DNA from 3 places in the Chryseomicrobium imtechense genome. Region 3 is predicted to be linked to each of the others. Evidence: riboswitches for the same ligand, from Rfam matches in the RefSeq annotation. Region 3 holds a riboswitch; each other region holds the start of a gene.
What was found. A riboswitch is a leader RNA that binds a small molecule or an ion and turns the genes downstream of it on or off. The one in region 3 is predicted to bind preQ1.
Positions count from the first base shown of each region.

Region 1: linked by a shared signal. The riboswitch ahead of AB5N96_RS09805 (QueT transporter family protein) and the one ahead of queF (preQ(1) synthase) in region 3 are both predicted to bind preQ1.
Region 2: linked by a shared signal. The riboswitch ahead of queF (preQ(1) synthase) and the one ahead of queF (preQ(1) synthase) in region 3 are both predicted to bind preQ1.

Region 1 is NZ_JBGOBM010000009.1:57,369-65,176, forward strand. It holds gene AB5N96_RS09795 (rhodanese-like domain-containing protein) at 1-251, opposite strand, end outside; gene AB5N96_RS09800 (MBL fold metallo-hydrolase) at 303-1,697, opposite strand; PreQ1 riboswitch class I at 1,859-1,903, shown strand; gene AB5N96_RS09805 (QueT transporter family protein) at 1,911-2,396, shown strand; gene AB5N96_RS09810 (phospholipase D family protein) at 2,493-3,941, shown strand; gene AB5N96_RS09815 (nitric oxide synthase oxygenase) at 4,542-5,594, opposite strand; gene AB5N96_RS09820 (tetratricopeptide repeat-containing diguanylate cyclase) at 5,709-7,304, opposite strand; gene AB5N96_RS09825 (SDR family NAD(P)-dependent oxidoreductase) at 7,402-7,808, opposite strand, start outside.
Region 2 is NZ_JBGOBM010000003.1:281,113-285,716, forward strand. It holds gene AB5N96_RS04665 (DUF3219 family protein) at 1-289, shown strand, start outside; gene AB5N96_RS04670 (LLM class flavin-dependent oxidoreductase) at 300-1,292, shown strand; partial or broken gene AB5N96_RS04675 (YybI family spore inner coat protein) at 1,381-1,653, opposite strand; gene queC (7-cyano-7-deazaguanine synthase QueC) at 1,727-2,380, opposite strand; gene queF (preQ(1) synthase) at 2,427-2,927, opposite strand; PreQ1 riboswitch class I at 3,047-3,093, opposite strand; gene queE (7-carboxy-7-deazaguanine synthase QueE) at 3,247-3,975, opposite strand; gene queD (6-carboxytetrahydropterin synthase QueD) at 3,968-4,438, opposite strand.
Region 3 is NZ_JBGOBM010000005.1:56,038-63,845, forward strand. It holds gene AB5N96_RS06410 (MFS transporter) at 1-495, opposite strand, end outside; gene AB5N96_RS06415 (class I SAM-dependent methyltransferase) at 558-1,277, opposite strand; gene AB5N96_RS06420 (queuosine precursor transporter) at 1,354-1,986, opposite strand; gene queF (preQ(1) synthase) at 1,998-2,498, opposite strand; PreQ1 riboswitch class I at 2,595-2,641, opposite strand; gene AB5N96_RS06430 (CapA family protein) at 2,810-3,898, shown strand; gene AB5N96_RS06435 (YkvI family membrane protein) at 3,974-5,020, opposite strand; gene menC (o-succinylbenzoate synthase) at 5,034-6,146, opposite strand; gene AB5N96_RS06445 (GNAT family N-acetyltransferase) at 6,143-6,940, opposite strand; gene AB5N96_RS06450 (amidohydrolase) at 6,937-7,808, opposite strand, start outside.

The DNA of each region.
Region 1 (7,808 bases), on a different contig from region 3:
CAGATCACTACAGTTTCTTTTTCTTTATCTAACTTTGTCAATTGGTTTAGCAATGTATTTAGTGGCATATTTTTAAACTGTGGGATATGACGTCCCTTATATTCTGCTGGTGTTCGAACATCTATGAACTGTTTCGAGTTATCATTCAAGACCGCTTTTAAATCGGTCGTATTGATGGATGCCGTTCCTTTCGCACGCATCATTCGCCATGCGATAAAACCAACTACACCAGCAATCACTATCCATTCCATCTTCTAATTCCCCTATCTACTTTTAATTACTAAATTCATTGCATCGTGAACTTATTTTTTTTGTTCACGTAGGTAAGCCCCGTAGCCACCCGCCATATGTTTCACATCTTCATAACCAAGTGATTTCAATACACTGGATGCAATCGCTGAGCGCGCGCCTCCTTGGCAATACACAAGGACTGTCTTGTCTTTTGGAATGTCCGTGTCACGAATTTTCCCGAGGAAATGATGGTTGGCTTGATTTAAATGTCCATCTCCCCACTCCACATCGTTGCGAACATCTACTACATACGTTGACTCTTTTTCCGCTTCCTCTAAAAATTCTTCAACGGACAGCGTCTCATAGGCATCATGTTGATTCCATTCTGCTACAACATCTACCGGAGCATAACCAATGATACGGTCAAAATGAATAGAATGCATCGATTCAATAATCGCTTCCTTATCATAAGGTTCACCAATGATTACTAAATCTTCATCATAGTTCGCTAGCCATCCTGTCCAGTTTGTAAACGATTTATTATACGGAATAGTAATTGAGCCTGGAATAAGTGTTTTTTCAGCTAATGTCGCCGGGCGCGTGTCAATGACTAGTGTGTTGTTATTCTTAAGTGCCTGCTTCACGTCTTCTGCCGAAAGATCAGGCACACGGTCTGTATGTTTTAATACTGTCGGACCTACTTTATTTACCTTTTTCATTTCTGCAAAATAAACAGGCGCCTCTGGTTGATCTTTTAATAGTTCATCTACGAAAGCTTGTTCATCGTCAATTTGCATTGCCCAGTTGAATTGTTTTTCATACCCAACTGTAGAGGATGGAACGGCCCCAAGAGATTTTCCACAAGCAGAACCTGCTCCATGTGCTGGCCAAACCATTAAATAGTCGGGTAGCTCTTTAAATCGTTGTATAGAACGAAACATGTCGCGTGCTCCACTATCTGCAGTGCCTTCTGCGCCAGCTGCTTTTTCTAATAGATCTGGCCGACCAACGTCTCCAACGAATACGAAGTCACCTGAAAAAATTCCCATAGGTTTCGTAGCTCCGCCACCACGGTCAGTAAGGATAAATGAAATGCTCTCTGGGGTATGACCTGGCGTGTGCATCACTTCAAAGTCGATATTTCCAATGGAGAACCTGCTTCCATCTCTCACGAATTCCACATCAAGACCTTCTGTGTACCCGTACTTCCAGTTTTCATCACCTTCGTCCGAAAGATAGAGTTTCACTCCATGGTCTACCGCTAGTTGTCTCGACCCAGAAACAAAGTCTGCGTGAATATGTGTTTCAGTAGCTGCTGTAAGTGTAAGCCCTTCTTTTTTTGCAACTTGAACGATTTCATCAATAGAACGAGATGGATCAATTACGATTGCTTCACCCGTACGTTGGCAACCAACTAGATACGTGTATTGTGCGAGCTTATCATCAAAGAAAGAACGAAATAGCATAATCATTTCCCTCCGCTTAATTAGTTTTTTGTTTGTACGAAAAATATACCATAGGGGGTATAAATGTTCAAGTAGTTTGTTTATAATTAGTTTTTCACTAAATCTCTCCCTTTAAACTTCAGTTGACGCTTTTCTGTCTTTGTTGTAAAATCAACTCTTGTGACTTCGTGGTTCGAGATCCTCCCACGCAAAAAAACTAAGGAGTTTTGACAAATGAAAATGAAAACACTTACGGTCAATGCAATTATTGCTGCACTATATGTAGCTGTATCATTGGCGGTCCCTGTACTTGCTTATGGGGCGATTCAATTCCGTTTGGCGGAGATGTTCAATCATTTGATTATCTTTGACAAGCGCTATTTCTTTGGTATTGTAGCTGGTGTATTTATCACGAACATCTTTTCACCTAATGGGATTTATGATGTTTTGTTCGGAGTAGGACATTCCGTGATTTCTCTACTAATCGTTTTAGCTGTAATTCCGTTAGTAAAAAAAGATTCGCATAAAATGATAATTAATACACTCGTTTTTACATTTACAATGTTTATAATTGCTTATCAGCTTGTGTTAGTTCTTGGACTGCCATTCTTCTTGACTTGGTTAACTGTTGCTGGCGGCGAATTAGCAGTACTTTTACTTGGTATTCCAATTTTCATTGCACTGAACAAACGTTTAAACTTTTCACGACTTCTCGACTAACGTGTACACACTGTGTGCACGTTTTTTTTTATACTTGTTTGGGTATCTTTGATAAGAAAGAACTATACATAGAGACTAGGAAAGAGGACTGAGAAAATGGGGAGATTTAAAAGGTGGTCGAAACGAAAAAAAGTTCTATTTATTGTAGTGATAGCTTTGATTGTAATCTATGCAGGAATGATTTTATGGCACACATTCAAGCCATTGCCTGAAGGTATTTCGTATGCAGGTGACTTACAGCCTATTTCTTCAATAGATATGCTCACGGATTTAACATACGCAGTGAATGAAAATAGTGAAGAGCGACAAACAGAAAATGAAATTTTCTCGAGCATATATCAAATGATTGAAGAAGCTGAAGAATTCGTTGTCGTAGATTTCTTTTTAGTCGATGGTTTTTATGAAGAAGACGAGGGGTTTCCCCCTATTGCAGATGAATTATCCGAAACTCTTGCAACGAAGAAATTAGAAAATCCAGAGATGCCAGTGATTTTTATAACGGATCCTTTAAATCAAGGATACGGTTCCTATGAAAACAAGTGGTTCAAAAAAATGCGCGATGCTGGAGTTGAAATCGTCTATACCGATTTAGACCCTTTACGAGATTCAACACCGATTTATTCAGGAATTTATCGAACGTTTTTCCAGTGGTTTGATTTTGGAGGAGAAGGTTGGATTCCAAATGCCATGGCGAGTGAAGCACCAAAAATGACGGTCGCTTCGTACTTAACATTATTAAATGTCAAAGCTAATCACAGGAAATTAGTCATTACTGAAAAAGAGGGCTTAGTTTCTTCAGCAAACCCGCACGATGCGAGTGGACTGCACGGCAATATTGCACTAAAGTTCACCAGTTCTCCTCTTCTCAACGACATGCTTGAAGCAGAAGAAGCGGTTTCTTTGATGTCCGGTGGTCCGAAGCTTCCCCGCGTCCAAGAAGTTGAGGAGGAAGCTGAGTACGAAGGTCAATTATTGACAGAGAAGAAGATTTTAGATGCGCTCCTAACAGATATCGCCGCTACAGAAGAAGGTGATTCTATTGATTTGATGATGTTTTTCATCGCAAAAAGAGATATCGTCAATGCACTAATCGATGCAGCCAATCGTGGGGTTGAAGTGCGCATGATTTTAGATCCGAATGAAAATTCTTTTGGGCGTCAAAAATCTGGTCTCCCTAATCGACCTGTTGTTCAGGAAATGGTAGAAGATACCGAGGGCAAGCTAGAAGTACGCTGGTACAATACGGTGGTCGGTCAATATCATACAAAAGCCATTCATATTCAAACAGACCGTTCGGTGATTTCAAGTGGTGCAGCCAATTATACAGAGCGGACTTTGGATAATTATAATTTGGAGGCGAACTTACGAGTGGTTGCTGACAGTGATAGTGAGTTGGCAGAAGAATTCTCTAGTTATTTTGAGCGTCTGTGGACGAATGAAGATGCTGCATTTACCGTGGATGTGGAAGAGTACCAGGATAGCTTTACATGGTGGCAGCGTTGGATTTATAGTTTTCAGAAGCTGATTAAAGTGACTACGTATTAGTTTTAGATGTGGAGCCGACTGGTCAGAAATTGTGCGAGAAGACAGCGTGGACTGTGAAGCGCTCTTGGCTTCATAGGCCGTGATGGCTTCTTGCGGGATTTCTAGGAGGCGCAACTCGATTTCGTTCAAAGTCGAAATTAAAAAGGTGAAAGGCACCATCTGTAACTCAATCTCTGGCGCTACGGCAGTGAGTTCCAGGGGGAGCATACCGGAGCCTCCTCTTGGCATACGAGAAGCTTGCACTTCTCGCCTCCACTGCGGGGTCTCCGGCATACTCTGATTCCCCAGGAACTCACTGCCTTCTCTTGTCGATTGAAAAAAGTAACAACAACTATTTACAGCACTCCCTCAGCAAAATAGGTGACAGGCACCTTATTACTGTCTAAAGCTACTGCACTAAATACTCGACACAAAATCTTTTTATGAAACTGAAGTTGAGTGCAGAGGAGGGGCTGACTCCGGAGGGATTAAAAGCGGAACGTGAGACCCCGGAGGCGTGAACTTGCGCTGAGGAGGCTCACGACGCGCCCTCGGAAAGCAGCCCCGCAACGGAACTCAACGTTTAAACAGCAAGCCTCATTCAGATGGCTTGCTGCTTTTTCAATAGGGATTCTTTTGATAATAAAAATTTGGAGATTTCGTAGTATTGTCGTAAGATTTATGGAATACATGGGTAGCCGCAGGTGACATCGGCGGAATTAACCAACTCCACATACCCGTTACATCTCGTCCATTTTTCATTTCTTGCTGTTCAAACTGCTTAAACTGCACAGCTGCCGTGTGATGATCCACGATACTCACACCTTGCTGTTTAAAAGAATGGAGAACCGCCAAATTCAACTCCACTAATGCACGGTCTTTCCATAGACTAGAAGCTGACTTTTGGTTCAAATCGAATAACTCTGCGACACGTGGCAACTCATTGTAACGATCTTCATCCGCTAGATTGCGTGCGCCGATTTCCGTTCCCATATACCATCCATTAAACGGTGCAGCCGGGAAGGTAATCCCTCCAATTTCAAGCTTCATCGAGGAAATGATGGGTACAGCATACCACTTTAATTTTAAGGAAGAAAATTCTGGATGTTCCGGGTGAGTAATGGGTACCTCTAGTACAACATCAGACGGAATTTCAAAAAGTTGTGGAGATTTATTACCTACTTGTACGATGAGAGGCAATAAATCAAAGCGCGTTCCCGCACCTTGCCAACCCAGCTGTTCACAGACTTTGGTGAACTCTAGAGAATCTGGATCTCCAATTATTTCTCCTTCTCGCTCGTAACCGGCATAGCGAAGCAATTGATGATTCCAGATGCGAACATTTGGATGGAAAATAGAAATCGTCGGTTTAATTTTCCCATCATTTGTAGCAAACGCAATGTGGTATATAAGAGCGTCGAAGATTTCTTGTTCTGACTCAAGGGTGCGGTGATCATGAACGTGCATCGTCTGCCAAAACAAGCGACCTATGCATTTATTGCTATTACGCCATGCCAACTTCGACCCATATTCTAGCTCTTCGCGTGTCAACGTATACGTTCCAGTAGTGTATATCTCTGTTTCTATTTCATTTCTACGCGCTTCAAAAAAGTCCGGTGACTTTTCAAGCTCTTGGCAATATATTTGTAAAAACTCTAATGCTTTGTCTAGCATACGGGCGTCCCTCCACTCTTTTTTAATAGTAAACGTAGAGAGAATAGAAATGCAAAAAATCGACTTGTTGGACTTATGAAAGTATGACAAGTTTATGGCGTAAAAAAAGAAGCTCTAGGTGAGCTCCTCTGAATAAAAGTAAATCTGATTTCGTCCCTTTTGTTTCGCTTCATATAAAATGCGATCAATTGTGGCATACGTTGTCTCAAAATGAGTTTTTACTTGCTCGGTTGTCTCTATACCGCCACCACTTATTGTAAGAACCTGTTGTTTCCCGTTATATTCATACGTGATTCCAAGTCGCTTTATCTCCTGTTGAATGGACACGATCAACTTATTTGGGAGTTGCTCATCTCCACATGACGCAACAATCAAAAATTCTTCCCCACCCATTCTCGTAACAATTCCATCTTTAGTTAACTGAACAACAACAGTCTCAAGGGCAGAAGCTACTTGTTGTAACACATGGTCACCCGCAACATGTCCTTGGCTATCATTGTAGTGCTTAAAATAATCAATATCTAAAAGCATGAAGACATATGAACCTGGTCGCATTGTGGCTAAATACTGGATCAAGCCCCGCCGATTATACACTTTTGTCAGCTCATCTTTATATGTCGTTTCCTTCAATTGAGAATTTGATTGTTTTAATTGCTCAGCAACTTGTCGTTGATGATCAATTTCATACGTCAATTGTTCATTCAGTGTTGCCATCTGCGAGAGATCTGTTGAGTGTTTTACTTCAATGCGGAGTAATTCAAGTTTATTACGAACACTTGTCGATTCGATTGCCTGCTCTGTCTGATGAAAAAGTTTGTAATAGGCAAGTGCGGATTCAAAATCTTCATTCTTCTCATGAAACGAAGATAACTTTTCATAAATCTTTCTTAGTAAGTGGTGCGCATCTAATGATAGTGCTAATTCTTTGGCTTCTATCAAAAGTTCCGTATAACTAAATGAAAAGTCTTGCACAAGCTCTGCCAAATTTAACAAAATCTCAGTTTTATAGAAACGGTTGCCACCAGATTGAATATAAGAATAAGCCATACGCAAATGATTTTCAGCTTGTGTGAAATCACGTTTCCGTATATAGAGGGCACCTAATTTATTTTCTATATCTGCTAATGCGGATATGTCTGTTAGTTGCAGCAACAACTCTTTGCTCTGTTGATAGTAGGAGAACGCAACATCAAGAAGCTCCGATTGAAATGCCAACTGCCCAAGGTTTTCATAAATAATAGCTTGGAAATACAGTTCATCAGATTGGATGGCGAGTTCTAGCGCTTCTTTGTAATGTTTTTCGGATAGTTCAAACTCTCCTGTCTCTCGATACACTTCACCGATGTTGTTATTTGCTCGGCATGCTACTTGAATCGCATTCACCTGATCTGCACTCGTTTTAGCTTGGTAAAAATAGCGCACCGCTTTTTCATAAAACCCATTGTAAAAATAAACAACGCCAATTAAATTCAAGGCTTTAGCAAGTCCCTCGTCGTCATGCAATGTTCTGAAGTGCCTTTCAGATTTATAGGCATGGTCCAGACATTTATCCATAACTGTCAAATACCGATTCCCGAGAGCAATCCAGAAATGGAGAGTCGCACGTTGGTCTACTCGTTCGCAAGATTCAAGCAACTGAAGCGCTTCATTTATTATCCGTTCTGGATGCTTAGTTATGTCTTGTTGCCATTGTTTAACGTATTCTTCCAACTTTGCTCCCCCCTTGCTCTTTATTTGATTGTATGGAATAGCCATCAAAAGGTAAATCATTTTTCCAAAAAAAAAATAAACCGCAAGTGTCTGCGGTTTATTTAAGGGAATACCCTCCATCAACGATAAGGTCTGTTCCATTAATATAACTGGCTTCATCTGAAGCTAAAAATAGTACGGGCGCTGCAATTTCATGTGGTTGGCCATACTTGCCTCTTGGGTGATGAGAGGAATTTTCATCAAATGCTCGCTGGCTGCCATATGCTTTAACAGCAAGCTCGGTTTCAGTCGGGCCTGGTGAAATGCTGTTTACACGAATACCTTCCCCAGCATGACGAAGGGCAGCACTCTTAGTCATCGCAATGACTGCAGCCTTTGTTCCGCTGTAAGCAGGTAGCATCGGATTAATTTTGGCTCCACCTAAAATTGCCGCATTGTTAATGATGACACCTGACTTTTGTTTAGACATGACTTGCAGCGCGTGTTGCATGTAGAGGAAGATAG
Region 2 (4,604 bases), on a different contig from region 3:
AGTGATTTTGGACGATTTTTCTTTGAAGGTAACTGGTTTTGAACAGGGAGTCTCCACAAACAGTCCCGGAAAAAAAGCAAAGACGATTCGGTTTGATTTCGAAGTACGGGGCGGGAATGAGTACCACGACGTCACGGTCCATTTATACAAAAATACATTTGATGTAAAGGTCCCTGAACTCGATTTGAGCTTCAGAGGAACCATCAACAATTATTCTACTTCACGGACTGATTTCACAGATGAAGATTCTTCATCACTATTCAGCCTGGAGCTGATTGAAATTGGGTAGAGAAAATCGACTGAAATTAAGCATCCTGGATCAATCACCTGTATCCGCTGGCAAAACACCCGCTACAGCTTTGCAGGCTTCTATGGAGCTCGCAAAAAGTGGTGAACAGTTCGGGTACACGCGGTATTGGATTGCCGAGCATCACGATTTTACCGGACTGTCCTGTTCGGCGCCGGAAGTGATGCTGGGCTACATTGGGGCACACACCAAAACAATCCGTATCGGAGCAGGGGCGGTATTGCTTCCGCATTATAAACCGTACAAGGTTGCTGAAGTCTATAATATGCTAGCGACCCTGTTTCCTGGCAGAATTGATTTAGGGATCGGAAGGGCTCCGGGCGGATCAGCGGAAGTGACGATGGCTCTCTCGGAGAATTATTTGCAAAATGTTTATAAATTGCCGGAATCCTTTAAAGAACTTTTGCATTTCCTCAAAGATGATTTTCCGGAAGATCATATGTATTCAAAAGTATCTGCAGCGCCGCTTCCGGAAATTTCTCCTAAACCATGGCTTCTCGGGACAAGTAGTAAAAGTGCCAAGCTTGCTGCAGAGAATGGAAGCGCCTATGCATTCGGTCATTTTATGAGCGATAAAGAAGGGCCGGAAATCCTTAAAACCTACGAAGAAAATTTTCAACCGGGTTTATCCCAACAACCGGAATCAATCATAGCCGTGTCTGTCATTTGTGCAGAAACGACCGAAAAAGCTGAACACTTGGCAAAGAGTGGTTTTCTCTGGAAATTAAAAATGGTAAAAGGGGAAGGTAGCGTTGGGGTCCCTTCACTAGAAGAAGCCGAACACTATCCATATACAAGCGGAGATCAACAAGAAATTGAAGAGATGCGGCGCAAAATGATCATCGGCAATCCACAAGAAGTACGGGAGCAGCTTGAACAGTTACAATCCATCTACCACACTAATGAATTCATGATCCTTACTATCACTCATGACTATATGGATCGCTTACAGTCGTATAAATTGATTGCTGAAGAACTCTTGTAATAAAAACAACCAGTTAATTAAAGGCTAACTGGTTGTTTTTCTATTTAGCTGATTACATTTTGATGCTCTCCTCACACCTTTTTATATCCTAACTTCCAAAGATAGCAACATACTGATTTTGCAAACCAAATCTATTACCCGACCATGCTAAAGTATTCAAAACATACCCTAAAGAATCCGCATTATATCGCCCCGCAATTTTCTGATAGGCCAACAACTCAAACTGTTGATTGTAATCAAAATCTACAGGATACAACCCACTAAGCGGATTTACAAATCCAGTGATCGGACTCTTCAGCTTTCCATTTTCATCATAGATTTCATCTAAATACTCGCTGCCTCTTGCTGAAATGTCAATAATGATTGAGAGAGACATCGACCTCCATTTAGACTTGCCTAAGATGACTGAGGGTATCCTGCTCGCTAAAATACTCCTATTTTAACGATTGTACATAAGCTTCCATTCCTTGCAGACGAAGCTTACATGCTGGGCACTCCCCACATCCATCCGCAATTATTCCGTTATAACATGTCAATGTTTTTTGACGCACAAAGTCAAACGCACCTAGCTGATCTGCTAAAGCCCATGTTTCTGCTTTATCGATCCACATGAGTGGCGTATGTATAACAAATGATGTATCCATCGACAAATTTAATGTGACATTCAATGATTTTACAAAGGCATCGCGACAATCTGGATAGCCACTAAAATCGGTTTCACATACACCTGTCACAATATGCTTCGCGCCAATTTGGCTTGCTAAAATCCCTGCGAAGGATAAAAAAACTAAATTACGACCTGGTACAAACGTAGATGGGAGCTCGCCTTCCTCCCCTTCTTTTATTTCGATATCGTCTCGCGTTAACGCATTCGGTGCCAACTGATTCAAGAGCGACATATTTAAAATATGATGTCGTACGTTCAACTCCTGGGCAATTTGTTTAGCACATTCAATTTCGAGTGCATGGCGTTGTCCATAATCAAAAGTTACGGCTTCTACCTCTTTAAAGTTTTTTAAAGCCCAAAACAAACATGTTGTACTATCTTGCCCGCCACTAAACACAACAACGGCTTTATCATGTTTCATTATTTTTTCTCCTCTTTTTGCAAGCAAAGTTTAGTAAATTGAAAAATTAGCGATTATCAATTTTTTCAGGATATAAATCATGATTCATTAAACGATAGTTTGCTATTTCTTCATATTTTGTACCTGGACGACCGTAGTTGCACCATGGATCGATTGAAATACCTCCACGTGGTGTAAACTTGCCCCATACTTCAATATAGCGAGGATCTAAAAGTTTAATTAAATCATTCATAATAATATTTACACAATCTTCATGGAAATCACCGTGGTTGCGGAAACTAAATAAATATAATTTCAACGACTTACTTTCCACAATTTTTTTATCTGGAATATATGAAATATACATCGTTGCAAAATCCGGTTGCTGCGTAATCGGACAAAGACTTGTAAACTCTGGGCAATTAAATTTCACAAAATAATCACGGTCTATATGTAAATTGTCAACAGACTCTAAAACTTCTGGTGCATATTCAAATGTGTACTTCACATTTTGATTCCCTAATAATGTTAAATCCTCTAATCCTTCTTTTTGGTGACGACCAGACATAAAAAAACCTCCTTAAGTTAATACCGTAGTATTTCAAGGAGGGCTAACTATAACGACTCTAAATAATCTAGTAGAGACATAAAAAAGCCACATCCGATATGGACATGGCGAATTGTCATGTTTCCATAGTTTTTTATAGAGGGTATCAGCTATGAACCTCTCCTGAACAACTCAGGTATTTCATTAGTGTTCATTGTATTATATATAGTAGTACCTGTAAATCAATATTTTAACATGATACTTTTCTAGAATAATGTGAATTCATTTCATACTAAACTCAAGATTTCTCCACATTTGCCTATCATTTTACAGCCCAGACTTACACCCCTCTTTTATTTCCCCAGATGAGAGTATGCAGTTGTGGCAGTACTTTAACATCATTTAATTGTTCATCCATCATCACTTGATCAATGAGCATTTCATACTTTGCCAATAGATGATTTGCTAATTGTCCAGTGTCTGAAGTGGTAATATCATCATTTCCGACTTGTAAATAAAGGGGGATGTCTGGGTATCGTTGATGTACATCTTTGGCATACTCATAATCCTCTTGATTAAAGATAACGATTTTTAGGGACATATGTTGATTACCATTTCGAATTTTCAACTTCTCTAAAATAGTAGACAGCATCGAAAAATTTGTGGTCATACCAGAGCTAGGTGGCTTTGGTGAAATTGTTAATTCATCGATGTCGTATAGCCAATCCTGCCACTTACTTCCTTGCGTCTCTACCCCAATTTTTATATTATTTTGTTTTAAAATCGCAATCAGTGCACCTAGGTTGGAAAGAAGTGCTGGATTTCCTCCTGAAATTGTGACAAATGAAAACCTATTTCCACCAACACGTTTCAACTCTGTCCAAATATCCTCGGCCGTCATTTGCACGATTAAATGCTTGCCGCTGCCGTCCCATGTAAATGACGAATCGCACCAAGAACAGGCATAATCACATCCAGCTGTGCGTACAAACATCGTTTTCTGACCTATTACCATGCCCTCGCCTTGCATTGTAGGACCAAAAATTTCAATTACAGGGACTTTACTCAACTTCCATCCATTCCCTTCTTGCTTCAGCATAGCTCGTAGGCGTTTCATATAGCTTTACAAACTCTACACGTGCGCCATCATACCGTTGCTCCTTTTGCAAAGCACCATGTAATTCTTCATAAATCCAAACAACAATATTTTCAGCTGTTGTATTCATCGGAGGTAGCGTTTCATTGATATAATGATGGTCCAAATACGTTTCGATTTGCTTCCACATTTCCTTAATTTCTCCAAAATCAATCATCAATCCTCGATCGTCCGTATAACCGCTTAAGCCTAAAATCACACGATACGTATGACCATGTAGATTTTTACACTTTCCCTCATAGTTATGGAGATGATGTGCGGCGTCAAACGTAAACTCTTTACTGACAAGTACACGATTTGCATGATACTTCAATTGACTACTTTTAATATCCACATCGATTTTTTGTAGCTTATCGACAATTCTAAATTCAGGCATATGTTAAAATCTCCTTCAGCTTATAAATATAAAAAACTCCCTCGTAAAATGTTTCCGACACTTTCCAAGAGAGGCGCTATGATTCGTTCTATTAAAACATAGGAAGAAAACATAAGAAAATCCGGCCAAAAACCCTGGCCGGACCTTTTTGAACTATTTCACATCT
Region 3 (7,808 bases):
CGAGAGGGATTCTGCTACTCGTCCCATCGGTCCCACTAAATTTGGTCCTGCGACTGCACCTAGTGTAGTCGAAACAAGTGCAATACTTACAGCTTTTCCTCGTTGTGTCGGAAGTGCAAGGTCTGTTCCCGCATAACGTGCTTGAAGGTTTGTTGCTGTCCCAGCACCATATATAAATAATGCTACAAAAAATAAAGGAATCCATTCCAACGTCGTCCCAATGATAACGCCTATCGCCCCTAACGCTCCTAAGAAGAAACCGATACTAAGTCCAATGCGGCGTCCAATCTTTTGTGTCAGTCGTCCTATAGTAAAAGCGGTAGCGGCCGAACCCAGTGTAAAGAGCGCTGCTGGAACACCCGTCAGTGTCGTGAGCCCAAATAAATCCCTCGCAATCAAAGCTCCAACAGTTATTCCTGCCGCAAGTCCAGCTCCCCCAAATATTTGGGATAAGACTACTATCCATAAAGTCCTCTTGTAAATATTTTCTCTCATGTTTTTCTTTCCTATTCTGTACGAAGTAGTTTCTTATTTACCTTACACTAGTGATGCATTTGTTACGATAGTTTTTTCAAAAGAATGTGATAGAAGTAGGAAAAGAAAGTAGTATTGTTTTGTAGCGCGACTTCTTCTTCTAGCCAGTGATACGATTCATCTAAATAGTCCATTATATAGCTAAGCCCTTTTACTTCTACGTCATATCTCTTTCCTAGTTGATTGCTCCAATGCAATAAATCTTCCAGAGGATAGAGTATGCGCAAATCTGAGCTTTTTTGAACTCTCTCTTTCACTTGTTCTACATGTAGATCATAGATCTTTCCTATAGTTTCTAACTGTATATCAGCAGTTGGCGACAATGCCCGAAAATTTTCTTCGAGCGCTTTTGCAGCTGGATTTTCTGAAATGATGGAGAGTGTTCCTCCCTGATTTAGTTGATTGGCAAGCTTTTGTATGAGCTGTTGTGGATTTTGTGAATGTGCCAGCACATTATGACAACAAATCAAATCATAGGATTCTTCTAAAGCCAACTTTGACTGATCATGGTTGAGAATCTGATAGTGGATAGACAGATTTTGATTAGATGCCTCATAGCGACATTTTTGAATTTTTTTATAGTCTTTGTCAGTGCCCGTTATAGTTGCACCCGGATAGGTTTTACTAAGTTGTCTTGTCAACCATCCTTCTCCACATCCGACATCTAAAATTTGAGGCTGCGTCTTTAGAGCAGGTAATTGATGGAGTAGTAAGTTTGCGTAATGATGGGGTATGTAGGTCATTTCTTCACCTCAGTGCATTTGTTTTGACTCCATCATAGCATGAAAAAAACTCCCCATTTTTTGGGGAGCTAAATACTTACGACACAGCAATGACTTTTTGTTGCTTTATACCTTTTCGTATCCCATACACCACTCCATAAACTAATGGCGTAGTAGCAATTGATGCAAAAAACTTTACAACATATTGTGTTGCAATCATTCCGATAAGAACTCCTACCGGAACCGTTCCTGCAAATGCAATCGTAATAAAAATAGTTGTGTCGAGTAATTGACTAGCCATTGTAGACGCATTATTTCGAAGCCACAATTTCTTTGCACCATGACGCTTTTTCAGCTTATCAAACACATAGACATCCAAATTTGTACTGATGAAATATGAAATCAAACTAGCTACAATAATACGGATACTGCCACTTAAAATCTCCTCAAACGCTAACTGGCCTTCCCAAAACGATGCGGAGGGTAAGGCAATTGTGATGCCGATAAAAAGAATTGCAGCAAGTTGCGTGACGAGACCAGCGCGAACCGTCTGCTTAGCTTGTTCTTTCCCGTACACCTCGACAATGACATCAATAATTGGGTAGGTAAAGATATAGATCACGACGGCTGCAGGCAAAATCGCAAATTCTCCGATTGAAAACAATTTAACTGCCACAATGTTTGCAAGAATCAGCAGGCCTACAAATAATCCATTTAGATAAAGTAACATGCCGCGACCTCCTACCGGTTATCCACTTTTTCAGGATAGAGATCGTGATTCATTAAACGGTGGAATGCCATCTCTTCATATTTTGTACCTGAGCGTCCGTAGTTGCACCATGGGTCAATCGAAATTCCACCACGTGGTGTAAATTTGCCCCACACTTCAATGTATCGAGGGTTAAGTAGAGTGATTAAATCATTCATGATGATATTTACACAATCTTCATGGAAATCCCCATGATTACGGAAGCTGAATAGATACAATTTTAATGACTTACTCTCGACGATCTTTTGATCTGGAATATAAGAAATATACATCGTGGCAAAGTCTGGTTGACCTGTAATTGGGCAGAGACTAGTAAACTCCGGTGCATTGAATTTCACAAAGTAGTCCCGATTTGCGTGCAGACTGTCGACCGCCTCTAATACTTCTGGTGCGTAATCTTGTGGATACTTAGTACCTTGATTTCCGAGCAATGTAAGCTCCTCTAATCCTTGTTCGTGTGTTCGTCCTGACATAAAAAAATCCTCCTTGAAATGTACTTGTTCAAGAGAGGAAAAAAATACGAATGCATACAAAAAGCCATGCCCGGAATGGACATGGCGAAGTGACATGTATCCATAGTTTTTTATAGAGGGTGTCCGCTATGAACCTCTCCTGCACAAGCAGGTTTATTTACTTTCTCAGTATATCAAAATTCCGATTAGTTTAGAATGTATTTTTTCAACTCTCTCATTCTCATATTAAAAATTATTAGATATTTTTTCCTATACAGTGTACCTAGTATTTATTATGATTAAAGCAATGAAATGGAAGAGAGTTGATTACTATGAAGTGGTTCTCATGGACTGCTTGGGCAAGTTTGCTCATTGTTATCAGTGTTATTGCATATTCAATTGGTTATCAAAAAGTTCAAGAGCTTTTGCTTCCTACCTTTTCCTATGAGCTCACTTTTCATCCTATCGACCGTTCTTCTCAAAATTTCGAACTTCCTACTCGCACAGTAACCATTGGAATGGCTGGGGATGTCTTGTTGCATAAAGATCTAAACAATTATGAAGATTACCGTCCATCCTTCAGTGGTGTCCGAGAAATGACCCAATCATTGGACTTCTTCTTGATCAATTTAGAGTCTCTAGCAGCTGGGGAAGCATTTGAGCTTTCTGGCTATCCAAATTTTAATAGTACTGACACAATTGTCGATGGGTTAGTTGATCTCGGGTCCGACTTAGTCATGGTCTCGAACAATCACACTCTTGATAAACGAGCAGCCGGATTGCGCCAATCGCTTGCAAATTTACAAGCGCGGGATTTACCCTATGTTGGCGCTTATGCATCTGAAAAAGACGCTGCCACGAAACGCATCTTTGAAGTAGATGCGCTTACAATCGGGGTTGTTTCCTATACATATGGGCTAAATGGACACATCGTGCCAGCCGACCAACCCTATCTTGTAGATCTTATCGATGTAGCAAAAATTCAAAGTGATATTCGTGACTTGGATGCGGAAGTAGATCTTGTAATTGCACTTATGCACTGGGGAACTGAATACGAATTAGAGGAAAATGAGGAACAAAATTACTTAGCAACGATTGCACACCAGGCAGGAGCAGATATCATTTTTGGTGGACATCCGCATGTTCTACAACCTTATGAAGTAATGGAATCTGGCGATAAAAAAACACATATCTTCTATTCCCTTGGAAACTTCTTTAGTGGGCAGACAATTGAAAACACCAATTATGGCGGCGTTGCCGTTCTGTCTGTTGAAACAGATGGCGACGACATTCTAGCTATTGAGCCTTCTTTTTATCCAACAGAGGTGACATTTACTCCCGACCGTGTTGTTGTAAACCCTATGCCAGAGTCTCAAGCAAGCTTTTGGACAAATCATATCGGCGTACCTCTTTATGAGTAATTGAAAAGTTCCCAGGGAAGGTTTCAAAACGCGAATTTCCTTGCGTAGTGAAATCATCCCTAGGAACTTGATAAATTATTTCTTTCGTTCTCGAACCCATGCGACGATAATGGTAGCCATGAGGGCAAAGCCTAGGTAACCAACTGTTGAATATACTTTACTCACAAGAGTCGTAAATCCAACTAAACTTGCTACGTAGCCTGCTATACCCACGAATACAATCACATACTTGAATGATTTATGGTCCGGCTGAATAAATCGAACTGTGAACGAATAAAACATCCCGACTGCAGTATTATAAATCATGGCAAGTAAAGCGATTGCCATCAAAATCCCCACTACTGGATGAATCTGCGTTGCAAGTTCAAGTGTCGGCAAATCAACACCAGCGATTGTGTCCACTTTCACAAACAAAGTTACATTCACTAAGATGATCATCAGTCCAAGTAATGCCCCACCTAATGCACCACCAATTCCTGCTACACGACGATCTTTTTCCGCCCCACCCATCACAATCAAGAGTGCAGCCCCGCAAGCGATATTATACGAAACGTAAAGCAATGCCCCAAGGAACCAGTTCCCTGCTGCTGAAGATTGTTCTATTGCAATTGCATTTGCTTCAGCAATCGATAAATCCATCGTTACTAGTGAATACCCAAGAATGACTAAAATCACTAGCAATAAATACGGCGTGATAGAGGCAATGACATTTAAAATGCTTTTCAGGTTCAGTAATAGAGTTAGAATTGTTAGAACGACCATGATGATGCTTCCAATGCGAGCATCTAACCCGAAGACTTGTTCAAATGTAGAACCTGCCCCTGCAAACATAACCACGGCTACACCGAACAAGAAGAATGTAATGAGTACATCCAGTGCAAGTCCTAAATAACGGCCACCTATATGATAAATAACTCCTTTATGTGAGGTAGTTTGTAATTGAGATCCAAGCTGCGCAAGTGTCATCCCGAGAAATGCAAACAGTGCTGTCGCTACAACTCCTCCTGCTATCCCCCATATACCAAAACTCGTAAAATATTGTAGGATTTCTTGACCAGAAGCAAATCCCGCTCCCACAATTAATCCGACGAACGCGCCAGCCATCTGTAAACTTCGTTTCATAAAACTACCTCCGTCAGTCTAAGTTGTAAGTTTTTTTCATCACAGTGTAGTCTTCTACTGCTTTATAGTCTAGTTTATAGCCAATACCTGCCGATGTTGGTACGTGAATAACGCCTTTATCTACTACCACCTCAGGCTCGATGATATCTTTCACCCAGTAGCGAGAAGATCCTGCTGTATCACCAGGCAATATGAAATTTGGAAGAGTCGTGAGCGCGACATTATGGGCACGGCCAATTCCTGCTTCTAGCATACCCCCACACCACACCGGAACGCCTTGATCCATACAGTAATCATGAATTTGTTTTGCGACTGTCAATCCGCCTACACGACCAATTTTTATATTAATAATTTTTGTTGCACCTAATTCCACTGCTTTACGAGCGTCTTCAAGAGAATGAATACTTTCGTCAAGGCAGATGGGTGTCGACAGTTCTTTTTGTAACGTTGCATGGTCGATAATATCATCTGATGCAAGTGGTTGTTCAATCATCGTCAAATTGAATTCATCTAATTGCTTAAGAAGTGCAGTATCTTCTAAACGGTAGGCTGAATTTGCGTCTGCCATAATCGCGACATCTGGAAACTCGTTGCGGAGCGTACGCATCACGTCAACGTCCCAGCCCGGCTTGATTTTCACTTTGATGCGTTTATAGCCTTCTTCCACGTAGCCACGAACCACTTCTACGAGCTCTTCCACTGAATTTTGGATGCCAATGCTAATCCCAACATCGATTTGAGTTTTTGTACCACCAAGTGCAGCTGCAAGTGATTGATTCGATTGCTGCGCATAGATGTCCCAAATAGCGCCCTCAATTGTCGACTTCGCCATATTGTTTTTGCGAATGGTTGAAAATACTTCCGTCACTTCATCCGGATGAGCCAACTCTTTGCCTAAGATAAGCGGAATGAGGAAGTCTTCAAGCATATGCCAATTCGTTTTAAACGTTTCTTCGTTGTACCAAGGGGACGAAAACGCAACGGATTCTCCGTAACCAACTGTTCCTTTTTCATCTATTGCTTCTAATAGAATGAAATCCTTCGTTTGAAAGGTGCCAAAACTAGTCGAAAATGGACTTTTCATTTCCATTTGTAAGTGGCGTAATGTGACTTCAACAATTTTCATAATGCGGTTCCTCCATAATAAACTTCTGATTTTTTTACAAATATGTAGGAATGCCAGTCCCTATCCTGCTTTAGTTCTATTGCACAGTAATCGTTTGCTACTAACTCTTGAAACAGCTTTCGAGAATCTAGCCTCCACTGGATGGCCAGTTTCGGATCCTGTTTTTTTAGCGCTTGAAAATCTTTAGGAATCGGCATTGTATAACTTTGTGCAGAACCGACTTTTCGTATATTCGTCAAGAGAGGCATCTCATTCACCCATACGATATCCGCTAAACTTTCAGGTTCAGGAAAGTCGATTTCACTTCGAGAAGCTGTAGTTGGCCAGTGTACTTCAAAACGATCAGAGGGTAGACCTGCATTTAGACCGTCTGTCATCTCCCCATAACAATTCTCTAAATACTTAAAAGATACCGCTCCAAGCTTAGTCAAATTCAAATACCCATTCCGGGCCTCAAGCGGATCATAGGTCCATACCATGTGAGTAAAGCCTCGCTTAGCAGCAAATGTTTGTTGATGATATTTCAGCGCTTCTCCAACTTTTTTGGATTGGTAGTCAGGGTGAACACCAAGCATATGCGAGCATAAATAGGCTTTTCCGTCCGAGAACCCTGCAAATCCGTAACTAAATCCAATTAAGTCTTCTCTATCAAAAGCACCGACGATGACTCCTCCGTGTTTGATAGCTGTCATCGTCTGATGGAGGGGAATAGGTTCCATGTCCCATATGATTCGTTCGAGGGCTTGCATGCCTGCCAAATCTTCACGAGATTGTAACTCGCGGTACTGTATCATGGAGACCCCTCCTCACATCTCTCTACTGCTAGTTTCGCTGCCGAGGCTAAGATACGTGCACCTTGCTCTAAATAAGTTGTATTGAATGTCATTTCCGGATGATGAAGTCCAGGTGTCACGCCACAACCCAGCCCGAGCATCGTTGTTTTAAGTTCAGGTTTGTGGAAGGAAAAGTAATGAAAATCTTCTCCACCAGGTGAAATAATCTCTGGCCCACAATGAGACTCTCCTACGGTTTCAATGATTGCGTCTTTTAGTAAGCTTGCTGCTTCTTTATTCACTTGCGCAGCTACTATCTTGGCGCCTTCATGATAGTCAATGGAGACTTTATAAAACGTCTCGACAGACGCAATCGCACGCTCCAACCCTTCGATTAGCAAGTCCATCGTATCGTTTTCTTGCGCTCGGCAATCTAAAGAGAATGTGGCTTTACCAGGAATGATATTCGCCGCAGTCCCACCTGCCTGGAGATGTGTCATTTTAATCGAACCTGAACGCCCAGGTTGAATCCAAATCCGTTTCAGTGCATCAATAAGAGCAGCCGCCGCTTCAATTGCATTGATTCCTTGCTCGGGTCTTGCCCCGTGTGCTTCGATACCAGTAATCGTTCCTCGAATCATACGAGCCGCTCCGTGATGAAGTGCGGGACTATGCACCCCTTCTGGAAGTTCAATGAGGGGGCGGACGTGAACTCCAAATAAGTACTGCAGGGGATCAATAACACCCTGGTCTAAAAGTGCGAGCGCTCCATTCCCTTTTTCTTCTGCCGGCTGAAACAAGATTCGAACCGCTCCAGTCAAATTTGCTTCGCTTAAGAGAGCTGCAGCCCCAAGCCCCATTGTCATATGTCCATCGTGGCCACATGAAT